4 regions of the Streptosporangium sp. NPDC005286 genome follow, and region 3 is predicted to be linked to each of the others. Evidence: riboswitches for the same ligand, from Rfam matches in the RefSeq annotation. Region 3 holds a riboswitch; each other region holds the start of a gene.

Region 1 (3,301 bases), on a different contig from region 3:
CCGCCGACCACTCCTCGCCACGGCGAGATCCGCCAGGTGAGCCCTGGACCGGGAAAGGACACAAGGATGTCAGGCGAGTTCCTTTTCGAGGTAGTCACGCCACGCCACGGTGAGTTGGGCAGGCGACAGGCCGAGCGTGCCGGTGACATCGCCACCGTAGAGCCTCACCAGAGCCTTCTCGCCGAAGCGCTCCGCGATGAACCGGCAGGCGAGCCAGGCCTCCTCGTACGCCTGCGCGAGCCGCGGGGCGCCGGGGGCGAAGTCGGCGGGACCGGGGAGACGGGCGGGCAGGACTCCGGCGCGCACCTCGGCGGCCAGCTCGGCGGCGGCCGTCCGCACCGGGATCCCGGCATCGCGGTAGCCCACGTAGTCGGCGAAGCCCTCCGACAGCCACATCGGCACCCGGCCGCCACGGGTCGCGCCGGTGGCCACGTGCACGAGTTCGTGCGTGATCACCACGTCCCTGCCGGTCGTGCTGAGCCTCGCGTAGCCCGAGGGCAGGACGATCACCCGGTCCGCGGTCGCCATCGCGGCCAGGCCCCGGGTGCTCTCCGCTCCGGCGAGTGCCGCGGCCTCGGCGTCGGTGGCGGGGAACAGGATCATCGCTCGGACCGGCCCCCAGATCGCCGCGACCGCGCGGCGGGCCCGGTCGGCCCTGGCGGCCAGGTCCCGCAGGACGGCGGGCGCGACGTCGTGGCCGATCACGAGGGAGTGCTCGCCCCGGACGACGACGGCGGCACCGGGCCACAGGTCGCGAAGGTCGACGGGGAGTTCTCCGGCGCGGTGGAGAGGGTCGTGAGGAAGCGGGCCGGCTCCGGCCAGGAGAGGACCCGTCCCGGCCAACGGGCCCACGCTCATCAGCGCCAGCATCCCGGCGAGCACGGTGCGGCGCCCCTTCGGGACGGACATAACGATGTGATGCTAGCGGAACGTGGACCGGCGCTCCGGCCCTCGGGCCGGAGGTGAAGGCCCGCACGGGAGTGCCCGCCGGGGCGCGAGCGTGCCCTGACCTGCCGCGTTCTGCCGCCGGAGCGGAACGTGATCCGGTAGCGCGGATCCGCGCCGGCCCAGGCCGCCGGCCACGCGCTCGCGGCCTTCGCCGGAAACGGAGCGGCCCCGTCCCCGCACATGTGAGGAACGGGGCCGACGCCCCTGCTCAGGCTCCGGGCCGGACCGCTCCGGCGAAGGAGGACCGGTAGTACCCCTCCAGCTTCACGATCCGGACCGTCTTGCCGCTGCTCGGCGAGTGGACCATCCTGCCCTTGCCGACGTACATGCCGACGTGGCCCTTTCCGCTGAAGAACATCAGGTCACCGGGGCGCAGGTGGCTCCACGAGACCTTCTTCCTGATCGCCCGGTACTGGCTGTGCGTGATCCGGGGAATGGACACGCCCGCCTTGCGCCAGGCGTATTTGACGAGCCCCGAGCAGTCGAACGCGCCGGGACCGGAGGCGCCCCACCGGTACGGATCGCCGACCTGCTTCTTGGCCGTCGAGACGGCCTTGCGAGCCCGAACCTTCTGCAGGGCCGCCCTGCTCATCTTGGTCTTGACCTTGGTACCGGCCTTGGCCTTGGGCACGGTTCTCTTCGTGCTCTCGGCCTGCTCGGAGACTCCGGCCGCGGTGTTGACCAGGATCTCAGGGGTGCTGTCCGTCGTCGCCCTGGCCGCCGTCGGCCCCAGGGTGACCGCTCCGGCTGAGGCGGTCAGGGTGAGGGCGATGCCGCCGAGGGAAAGGCGGAAAAGGCGCGACAGACGGGTGTTACACGGGGTGGTAGACAGGATTTCTCCTTGGTGCTTCCACTGATGCCTACCGGGTTAGCTGACGGGTTCGGGCTTGGAAGATGCCCTACGGCGCAAATGCGCTGATTCACCCCTGGCCACGCTGTGTCGGGCCTTTTGGGTCCCCGGTTCCATGCCTCCTGGCTGCATAGATTCGGCGGGCCGCCGTGATGAGGTCCGTCCCCGGCAGGGGAACGGCGGCCGGTTGGATTTCTATAGGGACACCGGCCCGAAGACCGACATTCACCGCGACGGCATGGCTTGCACGTCGCGAGGCCAGAAGTTACCCCGATCTCCAACCTTCGGCAAAGCATTCGCCAAACAAGAAGATCAATAAGCCTTCGTGATCTTCCTGTTACCCCTGCTTAATGGCCATTTATGCTATTGAGATATGACTCTCGTCACACCCCCGGAATCACGCCCGACAAATCGCGATTTCTGTAATGTTCATCACATTTGCCATAATTCACGGTTGAAGCCGCGAGGGCGCCCTCTCCCGCCGCGGAGCATGGGTCAGCGCCGGACGCACGTGTAGGCGCCGTAGATCGATTCCCTGAAGTCCGCCTCGACGATCTCGAACCCGGCGGCGTCGAACATCGGCTCGAGAAGCCACCGGAAGGTGCTGTACTCGGTGCGCAGATGCTCGGCGTAGTCCTCGCGGGTATAACCCAGCGCGGGATCGTCGGCCGCGCCGTCGAGCCAGCGGCCGAGCACGGCGTCGGCCTCGGCCGGCCGGAAATCGAAGATCAGATCGCGCAGGCGCAGGACGCCCCCCGGTCGTACGATCCGCGCGATGCGGTCGAGTGCGACCGCCTTCCAGAAGTCGGGGAGCTGATGGAGGGCGTGACGGGTGTAGACCGCGTCCGCGGGTGGCCCGGCGTGCTCGTAGGAGAGAAAGCCCGCCCGCACGCATTCGAGGTTGGCCAGGCCGTCCTCGGCGGCCCGGACGGTCAGGAAGTCGTGCATCGCCGGGGAGACGTCGACCGCCACCACGCGCCGGAACCGCCGCGCCGCGGCCAGCGCGAACTGCCCCGTCCCCGCGCCGAGTTCCACGACCGTCGCCGTCTCCCCCAGGCCGCGCCCGGCGAGCGCGGCGAGGTCCTCCCCCGGATCGGGCCTGCCCTGCTTGCGGTCGAACCCGGCGACGAACGCGGCGTCGAGGTGCTCGGGACCGGCATGGGCGAGTTCGTCGAGCATCCATGAAGTGATCATGTTCCGATGCTGGCAGCGCCACCGCGCGCGACGCACCCGGTTTTCCGGCCGCCGGGACCCGCGCACCGCGCGTCAGGGGCGGACGGCTCCGACGAGGCGACGGCCGTAGGCCGAGAGCGGGACGACCTTGACGACGTCGCCGGTCTGCGGGGCGTGCACGATCTGCCCGTTGCCCGCGTACATGCTGACGTGGCCCAGGCCCTCACTGAAGATGAGGTCGCCCGGCTGGAGGTCGTTCAGCGAGACCTTGCGGCTGGTGCCCCAGCTCCACTGCTCCCAGGTGGTACGGGGGAGGCTGACCCCCCCGCT
Region 2 (3,301 bases), on a different contig from region 3:
TGACCGTGATCACCAACTCGATCCGGATCGCCGACGTCTTCCACCGCTCCCCCAGGGCCGATCGCACGGTCGTGCTCACCGGCGGGGTCCGCACCCCCTCCGACGCGCTGGTCGGCCCGGTCGCGGTCACGGCGATCCGGGGACTCCACGTCGACACCCTCTTCCTCGGCGTGCACGGGATGAGCGCCCGAGCCGGGTTCACCACGCCCAACCTGCTGGAGGCCGAGACCAACCGCGAGCTGGTCGCCTCCGCGCACCGCCTGGTGGTGCTCGCCGACCACACCAAGTGGGGCACGGTCGGCATCAGCACGATCGCCGAGCTGGCCCAGGCCCACATCGTGGTCACCGACTCCGGCCTGGCCGAGGAGGCCCGCGAGGAGCTCGCCGCCTCGGTGGGAGAGCTGATCATCACAGAGCCACAGCAGGAGAGCGAGAGCGTCGGCCGATGAAGCGTACGATCACCCACCTGGCCGACGGCCGGGAGCTGTTCTACTTCGACCGCCGCGACGACACCGACCGCGGAGCGGTCGACAGCCGCGACCTGCCGCCCCGCCCCGCCGCCTCCGAGTTGCGTTACGACCCGCTGACCGAGGAGTGGATCGCGGTGGCCGGACACCGCCAGGGCCGCACCTTCCTGCCCCCGGCCAGCGAGTGCCCGCTCTGCCCTTCCACCTCCGGCAACCTCACCGAGATCCCCTCCGCGGCCTACGACGTGGCGGTCTTCGAGAACAGGTTCCCCTCGTTCTCCACCTATCTGGGCGACTATCAGCAGGTTGGCGGGTTGAGTGAGGTCCGCCCCGGGATCGGCCGCTGTGAGGTGGTCTGTTTCACCGCCGAGCACGACTCCTCATTCGCGATGCTCCCCCCCGAGCAGGTGGAGCTGGTCATGGAGGCCTGGATCGACCGTACGGCGGAGTTGTCGGCGATGCCGGGCGTGGAGCAGGTGTTCTGTTTCGAGAACCGGGGAGCAGAGATCGGCATCACCCTGGCCCACCCGCACGGCCAGATCTACGCGTACCCCTACGTGACCCCGCGCACCAAGCTGACCCTCGGGGCGGCCGGGCGCCACCGGGAGCGGACCGGCGGCAACCTGTTCGCCGACGTGCTCGCCGCGGAGCGGGAGGCCGGGGTCCGGGTGGTGGCCTCGAACGAGCACTGGACGGCGTTCGTCCCGGCCGCGGCGCGCTGGCCGGTGGAGGTTCACCTCTACCCCCACCGGCAGGTCCCCGACCTGGTCGGACTGGAGCCCGCGGAGCGCGCGGCGTTCGGACCGCTCTACACCGACGTGCTCCGCCGCCTCGACGGGCTGTTCGGCGTGCCGATGCCCTACATCGCGGCCTGGCACCAGGCGCCGGTCAACACCGGTCGCGACCTGTCGTACGCGCACATGGAGCTGTTCAGCATCCGCCGCGCGCCGAACAAGCTGAAATATCTCGCCGGCTCCGAGTCGGCCATGGGTGCCTTCGTGAACGACGTACTGCCCGAGGAGGCAGCACACCTTCTGCGCTCTGTTGTCACGAACTAATCACCAATTGGTCTCGTCTTGAAGTCGCGTGACCCTGTGTTTACCACTACTATCCTTCCCACATCGGCTGCAACAGCCGATATGCCTAATCCCAGGCGCATCGCCCGGGAGCCGGGGAACCACCGCACCTGGGGTGAAACCACTTCGGTGGAAGGGCGTTCTCCAGCCCGAACCCGTCAGCTAACCCGGTAGGCGGAAGGAGAGGAGAGTTCGTGGCGGCCCCGTCCCCCACGTTCCGTCGGCATGCGGCTCTGGCCCTTTGTTTGAGCCTGGTCGCCACGTTCACCCTCGGTGCCCCCACCGCGGGAAGCGCGGAACCCAAGCCGACCGAGGCCAAACTCCGCGCCGAGCTGGCCAAGCTCGGCAAGAAGGTCGACGGGCTGATCGAAGCATACGCGGCCAAGCGCGAGTCCCTCAAGAAGGCACAGAAGGCCGAGGCCGTCGCCAAGCAGAACCTGGCCAGGGCCTCCGACCTCTACGCCAGGGCGGAAAAGCAGGTCGACTCCATAGTCCAGCTCCGCTACCAGAGCAGCATCGGAGGGCTGCCCGCGCTGCTGTTCGCCGACGACATGGGTGGAGCAGCGGTGATGGAGCAGCTCACCGCCCAGCAGAGCGCGCACCTGCAGGGCTTCGCCGAGAGCTTCGAACGCAGGAAGAGGGCGACCGAGACGGCCGCCAGGCTCACCGACGAAATCGGTGAGGAGGCCAAGGAGATGCAGACCCAGCGTGACGAGGTCGAAGATCTGATCAAGGACATCAAGAACAGGCTCGACCAGCTCGCCCCCGTCGGCTCCGGGCGCCGCGCCGACGGCAGCTGGGCCCCGCAACTCCCCACCGGCGCCGACAACATCACCGACCGGACCCGGATCATGCGTGAGGCCGTCAAGAGACGCTTCAACCTCCCGTACGCCGTCGGTTGCTACCGGTCCGCGAACGACGGCGGCGAGCACCCCCTCGGCCGCGCCTGCGACTTCATGATGAGCACCGGCGGCACGATGCCCTCAGCCGCCAACCTCCGGCTCGGCGACGAGATCGCCGCCTGGGCCATCAAGAACAAGTCCAAGCTCGGAGTGAAGTACGTGATCTGGCGCCAGCGCATCAACCACGGCTCCGGCTGGAGAACCATGTCCAACCGCGGCGGCATCACCGCCAACCACTACGACCACCCGCACATCTCGATGTACTAGAAGGGATGCATACACGAGCTGAAATGATGTTCGTGTCGGTAGGTGATCACGCAGAGGCAGGCCGCCGGTTCGGGAAGGCCTGACCGCGGCTGGGGCCGGCGAGCTTGGTGATCATTGCGGCGACGGGTTGACGAGCCTGCCTTCGTAGGCGGCGATGACGAGCTGAGCCCGGTCCCGGGCGTGCAGTTTGGCCAGGAGTCGGCCGATATGGGTCTTGACCGTGCCGACGGTGAGGTGCAGGTGCTCGGCGATCTCGGAGTTGGACATTCCCCTGCCGATGAGGGTGAGCACCTCGCGCTCGCGCTGGGTGATGTCGTCGAGGTCTCGCGCGGCCGAGGCGGGGTGGGGGCGTCGCAGGAATTCGGCGATGAGCCGACGGGTGACGGTGGGCGCGAGCAGCGCTTCGCCGGCGGCGACGACTTTGATGGCGGCCAGGAGCTCGGTCGCCGTGGCGTGCTTGAGGAGGAAGCCGCTCGCACCTGCCCGTAGCGACGCGTAGACGTATTCGTCCTGATCGAACGTGGTGAGGATCAGTACGCGGATGCCGGCGTCGGCCGGGTCGGCACAGATACGCCGTGTCGCCTCGATG
Region 3 (3,301 bases):
TGAGCGATTGCGAGGGTGGGAGGCTTCCGCCAGTTCTGGGCCAGTTGTTCGCTGACGAGGCCGACGGGAGCAGCGGGGGCGAGGGCCGGAGGCTCTCGGTGGACCTGCCACCGGGTGACGTGGTGTGGCCCGACCCCGGTTACGCTCAGCTCTCCTTTCGTCGCCGTCCGGCGTTCTGGCTCAGTGAGGTGGCCGTCTCAGGTGAGTACTGGGCACGGCTGCGGGCGCAGCACGAGCACTCCGGCCTGTGGCCGGTGCTGCTGGAGGACTCGGTGCAGCCCTGGTCGGCCGGTCAGATCGCCCCGGACACCGCCGTCGAGATCGACAACTACCACGCCGCCGCGTTCATGGGCGAGGTCTGGTCCGACTGGATCGCCAAGGCTCACATCGACCAGCTCGAAATCCTCGCCCCCTTCGGAGTCGAATGTCCGGGTCCGGCCCCGGCGGGAAGGCTCGCCGCCGATCCCGGTGTGGTCGCCGACTGGTACGCGGGCCTGGTGGCCGAGCGCAGGACCCCGCTCGGACTCGTCGCGGTCGAGCGCGGGGCCGACGCCCTCGCCGTCATGGGCTGGCAGGGCGCCCTGAACCACAACGAGTGGATGGTCCCGCTCGCGGCGGTGGTACGGAGCTGGGAGGACAGGTTCGGGGTGCGGCTGGTCGGGATGGGGTTCAACACCCTCGACCTCAGCGTCGCCGCGCCCCCGACGACCTCGGAACACGCCCTGCACGTCGCCGCGGAGCACTGGACGTTCTGCCCCGACAGCATCATCCAGGGCGCGGGGAACCTCATCGACTACGCCGAGCAGATCAAGGGCAGGAACGCCTGGTCGTTCTGGTGGGACTGAGCTCGCCCGTCGTGGGTCCCCCTTCGTCGAGGGAGGGCTTCCTCGGAGAGCGTGTATTCCCCAATGTGGACCTTTGAGGGTGATCTACCTCGGGGATGGTCTCTCCCCGGGCGTGGAAGGGCTTCGGGTACGGGGCGCGGGGTGTGGATCACCCTCGCGCGACTGGGCTCCTCGTGGGCGCGGAAGGCCCTCGGATACGGGTCTCCGGGGTGTGAAACCCGAGATCGGCAAGACGTTCTCGCTGGTAGGGCGGTTGTTGGTGGGACGGGGTCTCCGATGGGCTTCTCTTGAAGCTTGTAGGTAGATCTTCTGGGGTTTTCATGACATTTGCTTTGCTTTGTCCGGTTTCGGTGGGTAGTGTCCACGGATATCGGTTGGCGACCTGCCCTTCACAAGAGGGAGCGGCCGGCCGACGTCGAATCCCACCGGGCCCGCAGGGTCCAGGGAACCGGGGAACCACTTTCCCGGGGTGAATCCGCCGCGAATGTGCGGCGGTAGGGCAACTCCATCGCCCGAACCCGTCAGCTAACCCGGTAGACGAGCTGGAGAGGAGATCCCCCTCATGGATCACCGCGTCACCGCGTCGGTGCCCGCCCTGCCCGTGCCGACCACCTGAACTTCATCTCCGTCCTTCGTCGCCGCGCCTGAGCGCGGCACCTGGACCGTGCTCCGCGTAGCGATCCGCTGATCTCGCCACGCCGCTTTTCCGAAGAGCGCGTCCCCGCCAGTGCACCCCTTGCCGTGTGTCGCAGCTGGCTGCCCCGTTCCCTCGTGAAAGAGCCCCTTCTTCATGCATCTCCCCTTTGACCTGCCCAAGAACGGTCTGATCAAGAACCTCTCGTACAAGAACCGTCTCATCACCGCCGCCCTCGTCGGCGCGAGCGTGCTCGTCTCCGGCGGCGTCGCCTCCGCGCTGCCCGCCTCCCCCGCCTCCGCCGCCCCGGCCTCCGCCGCCTCCCCCGGCACGGACACCGAGGTGGCCGCCAACGAGGTCGTGCTCCTCCAGGGCTCGACCAGGGCCTCCTACTTCTGGGACGACTCCTCGGGCCGGGCCGGCGACACCGGTCTGCCGGCCAGTGGCAAGCCGATGCAGAAGGGCATGATCGCCAGCCCGAGCTGGCCCCTGTTCACCGAGGGCTACGTCGTCTACAAGGGCAAGAAGGCCAAGTTCTTCGTCGGTGACCGCGGTCCCGGCGTGCCCTCCAACGTGGGCGTCATGATCGACCTTGACGCCAAGACCTTCGCCGACCTGACCGGTGGCCGGTTCAACCCCGGCACGCTCGGTGTGGACGGTAACGGCGGCATGGGCCACATCGACGTCAAGTACGTGGTCACCAAGTGGGGTGACGGCGTGGGCAAGAAGAACCACCCCGTGGCGTTCTCCACCGGTGCCTGGCGTTACCGGGACGCGAACCCGGCGAAGCCTCCGCAGACCGTCCTGGTCAAGGACGAGCAGTCCAAGAAGGCTGTGAAGACCCAGCAGGTGAGCCAGACGTTCGCCAAGCCCAAGATCATGTCCGAGCCCCTCACCGCGCCCGGGGCGATCGTCGCCGCCAAGCCGATCGCCCTGTCCGGCGCCGATGCCAAGGCCGCCGAGCAGGGTGTCCGGGACCTGGCCGCCACCGCCCCGGTGGCGGCCGCGACCCCGGCCGGGCCCTCCGCCACCACGGCCGCCACCCTGGCCCTGGCGGGAGTGCTCGCCGCGGGCGGTGCCACCTACCTGGTCGCCGGCCGCCTCCGCCGCAGGGCGGTCGCTGAGGAGAGCTGAGGCCCGGCGCGATCTCCGGCCGTCCCGCACCGACGCGATCGATGAGCTCACCGCCCCGGTAACGCCCGGGCGGTGAGCTCCTGCCGCGGCCCGTGCCCTTTCTGAAAGGGCACGGGCCGCGGCAGGATCAGACCTCGAGCCTCTCCTCGATGCCGCGCAGGACGTGCCGCGCGAGCGCGAGGTTGGCCCGGTTCCGGTCGAGGGCCATGTAGATGAACAGGCCTTTGCCGCTCCGGCCGGAGAGCGGGCGGATCACGTGGTACTGCGTGCCGAGCGTGATGAGGATGTCCTCGATGCCGTCCTTGAGACCGAGCGACTCCATGGTCCGCATCTTGGCCTTGACGACCTCGGTGTTACCCGCGGCCGCCACCTGGAGGTCGAGATCCTTGGAACCGCCGAGCGCGCCCAGCGCCATCCCGCTGTTGTAGTCGACGATGACCGCGCCGATGGCGCCGTCGATCGCCATCATCTCCTTGAGAGAGATGTCCATGTTGCCCATTTCTGTCTCCGATCACTGGGTTATCGACATGCGCGAGGTGATGGCGGCCAATCTGGCCGCCGTCTTGCGACCCTCCAGCCGGAGCAGCCCGAGGTTGGTCCCCGGGCGTGCCAGGACTGTGAGGACGATCTTGGGTCCGGCGGCGTAGCAGGCCGCGTAGCCGTTGGTGCCGGAGATCAGCGTCTCCTC
Region 4 (3,301 bases), on a different contig from region 3:
ACCGATATCCCATGATCGTCACGTCGGGGTCGAGTTCGCCAGGGGCTCGACCCTGGTTGTGCTGCCCGTAATCCGGCTGTCCCGAAGGTGTGCGACTGCGCTCGGGATCATCCTGTGGATACGGCGGCTGTCCGTTGCTCACCGCGTCACCTCACTTAGACTGCGCATGTGGCAAATGTCAGACGCACATGCTTGCTGCTGCACAAGGTATCGACATAGGAATCAACAGTCACCTTTCCAGTCAGTCATCTCTAAAGTCATCAGAGTCGGGCTCGTGTGTCAGGTGCAGCAGCATCCGGGTGTTTCCCAAGGTATTGGGCTTGACGTGCTCCAGATCGAGGAACTCCGCGACGCCCTCGTCGTAGGAGGCGAGAAGTTCGGCGTAGACCTCCGGGGCGACGGGTGTGCCCTGGATCTCCTGAAATCCGTGCCGGGCGAAGAAGCCGACCTCGAAGGTCAGGCAGAAGACCCTGCGCAGGCCCAGCTCAGCGGCCGTGCGGATGAGCACCGAGACGATCCGATGGCCGATTCCCATTCCCCTGCGGGTCGGATCGACGGCAACGGTCCGAATTTCGGCAAGATCCTCCCAGAGAACATGAAGCGCCCCGCAGCCGAGGATTATCCCCTCCGCGTCAGTCGCGACCCAGAACTCCTGGATGTCCTCGTACAGGGTGACGGTGGCCTTCTCCAGCAGGCGCGGGCCGGCTCCACCGTAGGTGTCGACGAGCCGCCTGATGGCACGGACGTCCGGGGTGCGGGCGCGGCGGACCGTGACCGCCGGGGTGGCGCCGGGAGCGGGTGACCCCCGCTCCTCTCCCTCGGATCCGGTTCGCTGCTCCCCCTCTTTCCCGGGATTCGCGAACGGCACGGGAGAATGCTCCGCAAGCTGCTCCATGACCGATCAGCGTACGTCCTCTCCGGCCTTCAATTACGGCTCATCCTTAACTCTCGCCCCGGGGGCATCACATGACCCTTGGTAGTTGGATTACCACGCTGGGCGCACGACGCCTCCAATGTGTCGCAGCTCATCTTTGGCACGGTCCCGGACCTGGGAAGACCCACGCCACGCCCGCCGCGAGGAAGGCAAAGGCAGCGTAATGGCCATGTTGATCATATTGGCATGTGATCTTTCCGTGACATTTCAGTTGCGAAACCTCTACTGAGTTCGCAGTTCTGGTTGAGCAGGAACCACGAGTGCACTAATCTCCGTGCTCGATGTCAGAGACGTAAAAGCCTGACCCGCCGAATCTCCCGACCAGGGGAACCGGGGACCCACCACGTCCTTCGGGGTGAATCCGAGTGCCACCGGCGCACCCGGTAGGGCTGCCTCCGGCCCGAACCCGTCAGCTAACCCGGTAGGCGGCCGAGGAGAGGAGCCCGTTGGTGAAGCGCATGCGCGACCGCGCAGGAGAGCACGCGGGCGGCGACGCCCGCTGTCGAGAACGCGCGCCGCGGAGGCGGAGTCGCCGCATGGCGGTCATCGGCCTGGCGTTCGCCATCATGACCCTCGGCACCCCCCTGGTCTCGGCCACGGCGGATCCCGAGCCCAGCCTCCAGCAACTGGCCAAGCAGGCCGAGAAGCTGCACGAGGAGATCGGCACGCTCGCCGAGCAGTACAACGGCGAGCGGGTCAGGCTCAAGCAGGCCCAGCGAGCCGCGGAAAGCGCCAAGAAGACCCTCGCGACGAGCGAGTCGGAGCTCGCAACCCGGCGCACCAAGGCCACCCTCCTCGCGCAGAGCAACTACATGTCCGGCGGCCTGAACTCCGGACTCGCCTTCACCCAGGCGACCGACCCCGACACCTTCCTCGACCAGGCCACCACCAACTACGCCCTCCAGCAGCAGCAGAGCGAGGAGGTCGCCCAGGTCGGCCGGGCGATCGAGGCCGCCGAGCGGGCACAGGCCAGCGCCAAGGCGAGGACCTCAGAGGTCAAGGTGCTCCTGGAGGAGATCGAGGGCAAGCGCAGCAAGATCGAGCGACTGGTCGCGCGGGTCGAGAGCGACCTGTTCAGCGAGGTGCGCACCAGGGCCGTCAGCAACAGGGGTGCCCGGGTGAAGGTCGACGTGCCCATCGTGGGCAGCGGCAAGGCGGCGGAGGCGGCCCGCTGGGCGCTCACCCAGCAACTCAAGCCGTACGTCTGGGGCGCCGAGGGCCCCAACTCCTTCGACTGCTCCGGGCTGGTCATGTGGGCCTACCAGAAGGTCGGCATCAGCCTGCCGCACTACACCGGCAACCAGTGGACCGCGGGCACCCACATCTCCAAAAACGACCTGCGCCCAGGCGACCTGGTCTTCTTCTACAGCGACCTGCACCACGTCGGGATCTACATCGGCGCGGGCCTGATGGTCCACGCGCCCCGGACGGGTGACGTCATCCACATCGCCACGATCGACAACCGGCCCTTCGCCGGCGGGGTGCGGATCTCCGACTGAGCGGCTGAGCCGGGCCGGTCACGGATCGCGAGCCGCCCGGCCCTGGGCCGGGCGGCGAATCCTGCCGTGCCGAGGGCCGGTCAGACGGGCACCCCGCAGACTTGCGCCCCTCGGACGGTGCCCGCAGGTGCGGTGACGACGGCAACGCGGTGAGGCGCCGTCTGACCGCGGTGGGCAGGGCAGCCAAGGGGCAGGGTCTAGATCAGGCGGCGGCGGGCCGCCCAGGCCACGGCCTCGATCGCCGTGGCGACACCGATGCGGTCGCAGATGCCTCTGAGCCTGCGCCTGACGGTCCGGCCGCTGATATCGAGGCGGCGGCCCACCCTGTCGACGGTGACGCCCTTGGCGAGTTCAGCCAGCAGCACGAGGTCGTCGTCGCTGAGACCGATATCACTCATGCCCAGGGGGCTGTCGCCATGGCGAGAATCCACTTCTGGATATGCCATCAAGAGTCACTCCCCCCACTCTGGAAACCGGGCGCGAGACGCCGGAAATGAATACCGTCCGCCAGGAACGGTAAACGCCTTGTTCAAAGGTCGTCAAGTTCTACTCTTCATAGCGCGCGCCCACTATTGACATACTAGGTGCTACGTGAAGTACTCATGATATGTCAGTGCCTTTGGGGTTAAGTCACGACCGTGCCCCCGCACGAGCCTGCAGGTGCCCCCCTGGCTGCGACAACAGAAGTCCTGGCAGAACAAGGTTTCGCCGGAACCGCCGCGGCGGCGCGCACCCGCGGGGTCGCATCCTCGGTGGAAGCGAGCCACCCGTTTTTCCCCGGGAAAATCGATCTCTTCCTGGCGCTCTTCGACGGCCACGCCGTCTGGCGCCTTGACGGCACCTCGCGGAAAACTCTGAAATGGGAAGC

What was found. A riboswitch is a leader RNA that binds a small molecule or an ion and turns the genes downstream of it on or off. The one in region 3 is predicted to bind cyclic di-AMP.
Region 1: another riboswitch for cyclic di-AMP. It lies ahead of ABZU75_RS05075 (C40 family peptidase); the one in region 3 lies ahead of ABZU75_RS11885 (hypothetical protein).
Region 2: another riboswitch for cyclic di-AMP. It lies ahead of ABZU75_RS16315 (hypothetical protein); the one in region 3 lies ahead of ABZU75_RS11885 (hypothetical protein).
Region 4: another riboswitch for cyclic di-AMP. It lies ahead of ABZU75_RS06480 (NlpC/P60 family protein); the one in region 3 lies ahead of ABZU75_RS11885 (hypothetical protein).

The regions. Positions count from the first base shown of each region.
Region 1 is NZ_JBEXGU010000008.1:21,072-24,372, reverse strand. Features, by position in the region: gene ABZU75_RS05080 (hypothetical protein) at 70-909, opposite strand; gene ABZU75_RS05075 (C40 family peptidase) at 1,157-1,579, opposite strand; cyclic di-AMP (ydaO/yuaA leader) riboswitch at 1,791-1,950, opposite strand; gene ABZU75_RS05070 (class I SAM-dependent methyltransferase) at 2,294-2,992, opposite strand; gene ABZU75_RS05065 (NlpC/P60 family protein) at 3,065-3,301, opposite strand, start outside.
Region 2 is NZ_JBEXGU010000037.1:29,959-33,259, forward strand. Features, by position in the region: gene ABZU75_RS16305 (DeoR/GlpR family DNA-binding transcription regulator) at 1-449, shown strand, start outside; gene galT (galactose-1-phosphate uridylyltransferase) at 446-1,525, shown strand; cyclic di-AMP (ydaO/yuaA leader) riboswitch at 1,598-1,734, shown strand; gene ABZU75_RS16315 (hypothetical protein) at 1,789-2,712, shown strand; gene ABZU75_RS16320 (response regulator transcription factor) at 2,824-3,301, opposite strand, start outside.
Region 3 is NZ_JBEXGU010000023.1:69,195-72,495, forward strand. Features, by position in the region: gene ABZU75_RS11880 (DUF4253 domain-containing protein) at 45-845, shown strand; cyclic di-AMP (ydaO/yuaA leader) riboswitch at 1,249-1,400, shown strand; gene ABZU75_RS11885 (hypothetical protein) at 1,636-2,613, shown strand; gene ABZU75_RS11890 (hypothetical protein) at 2,741-3,112, opposite strand; gene ABZU75_RS11895 (roadblock/LC7 domain-containing protein) at 3,125-3,301, opposite strand, start outside.
Region 4 is NZ_JBEXGU010000011.1:415-3,715, reverse strand. Features, by position in the region: gene ABZU75_RS06490 (RDD family protein) at 1-142, opposite strand, end outside; gene ABZU75_RS06485 (amino-acid N-acetyltransferase) at 242-895, opposite strand; cyclic di-AMP (ydaO/yuaA leader) riboswitch at 1,231-1,378, shown strand; gene ABZU75_RS06480 (NlpC/P60 family protein) at 1,471-2,433, shown strand; gene ABZU75_RS06475 (LuxR C-terminal-related transcriptional regulator) at 2,631-2,831, opposite strand.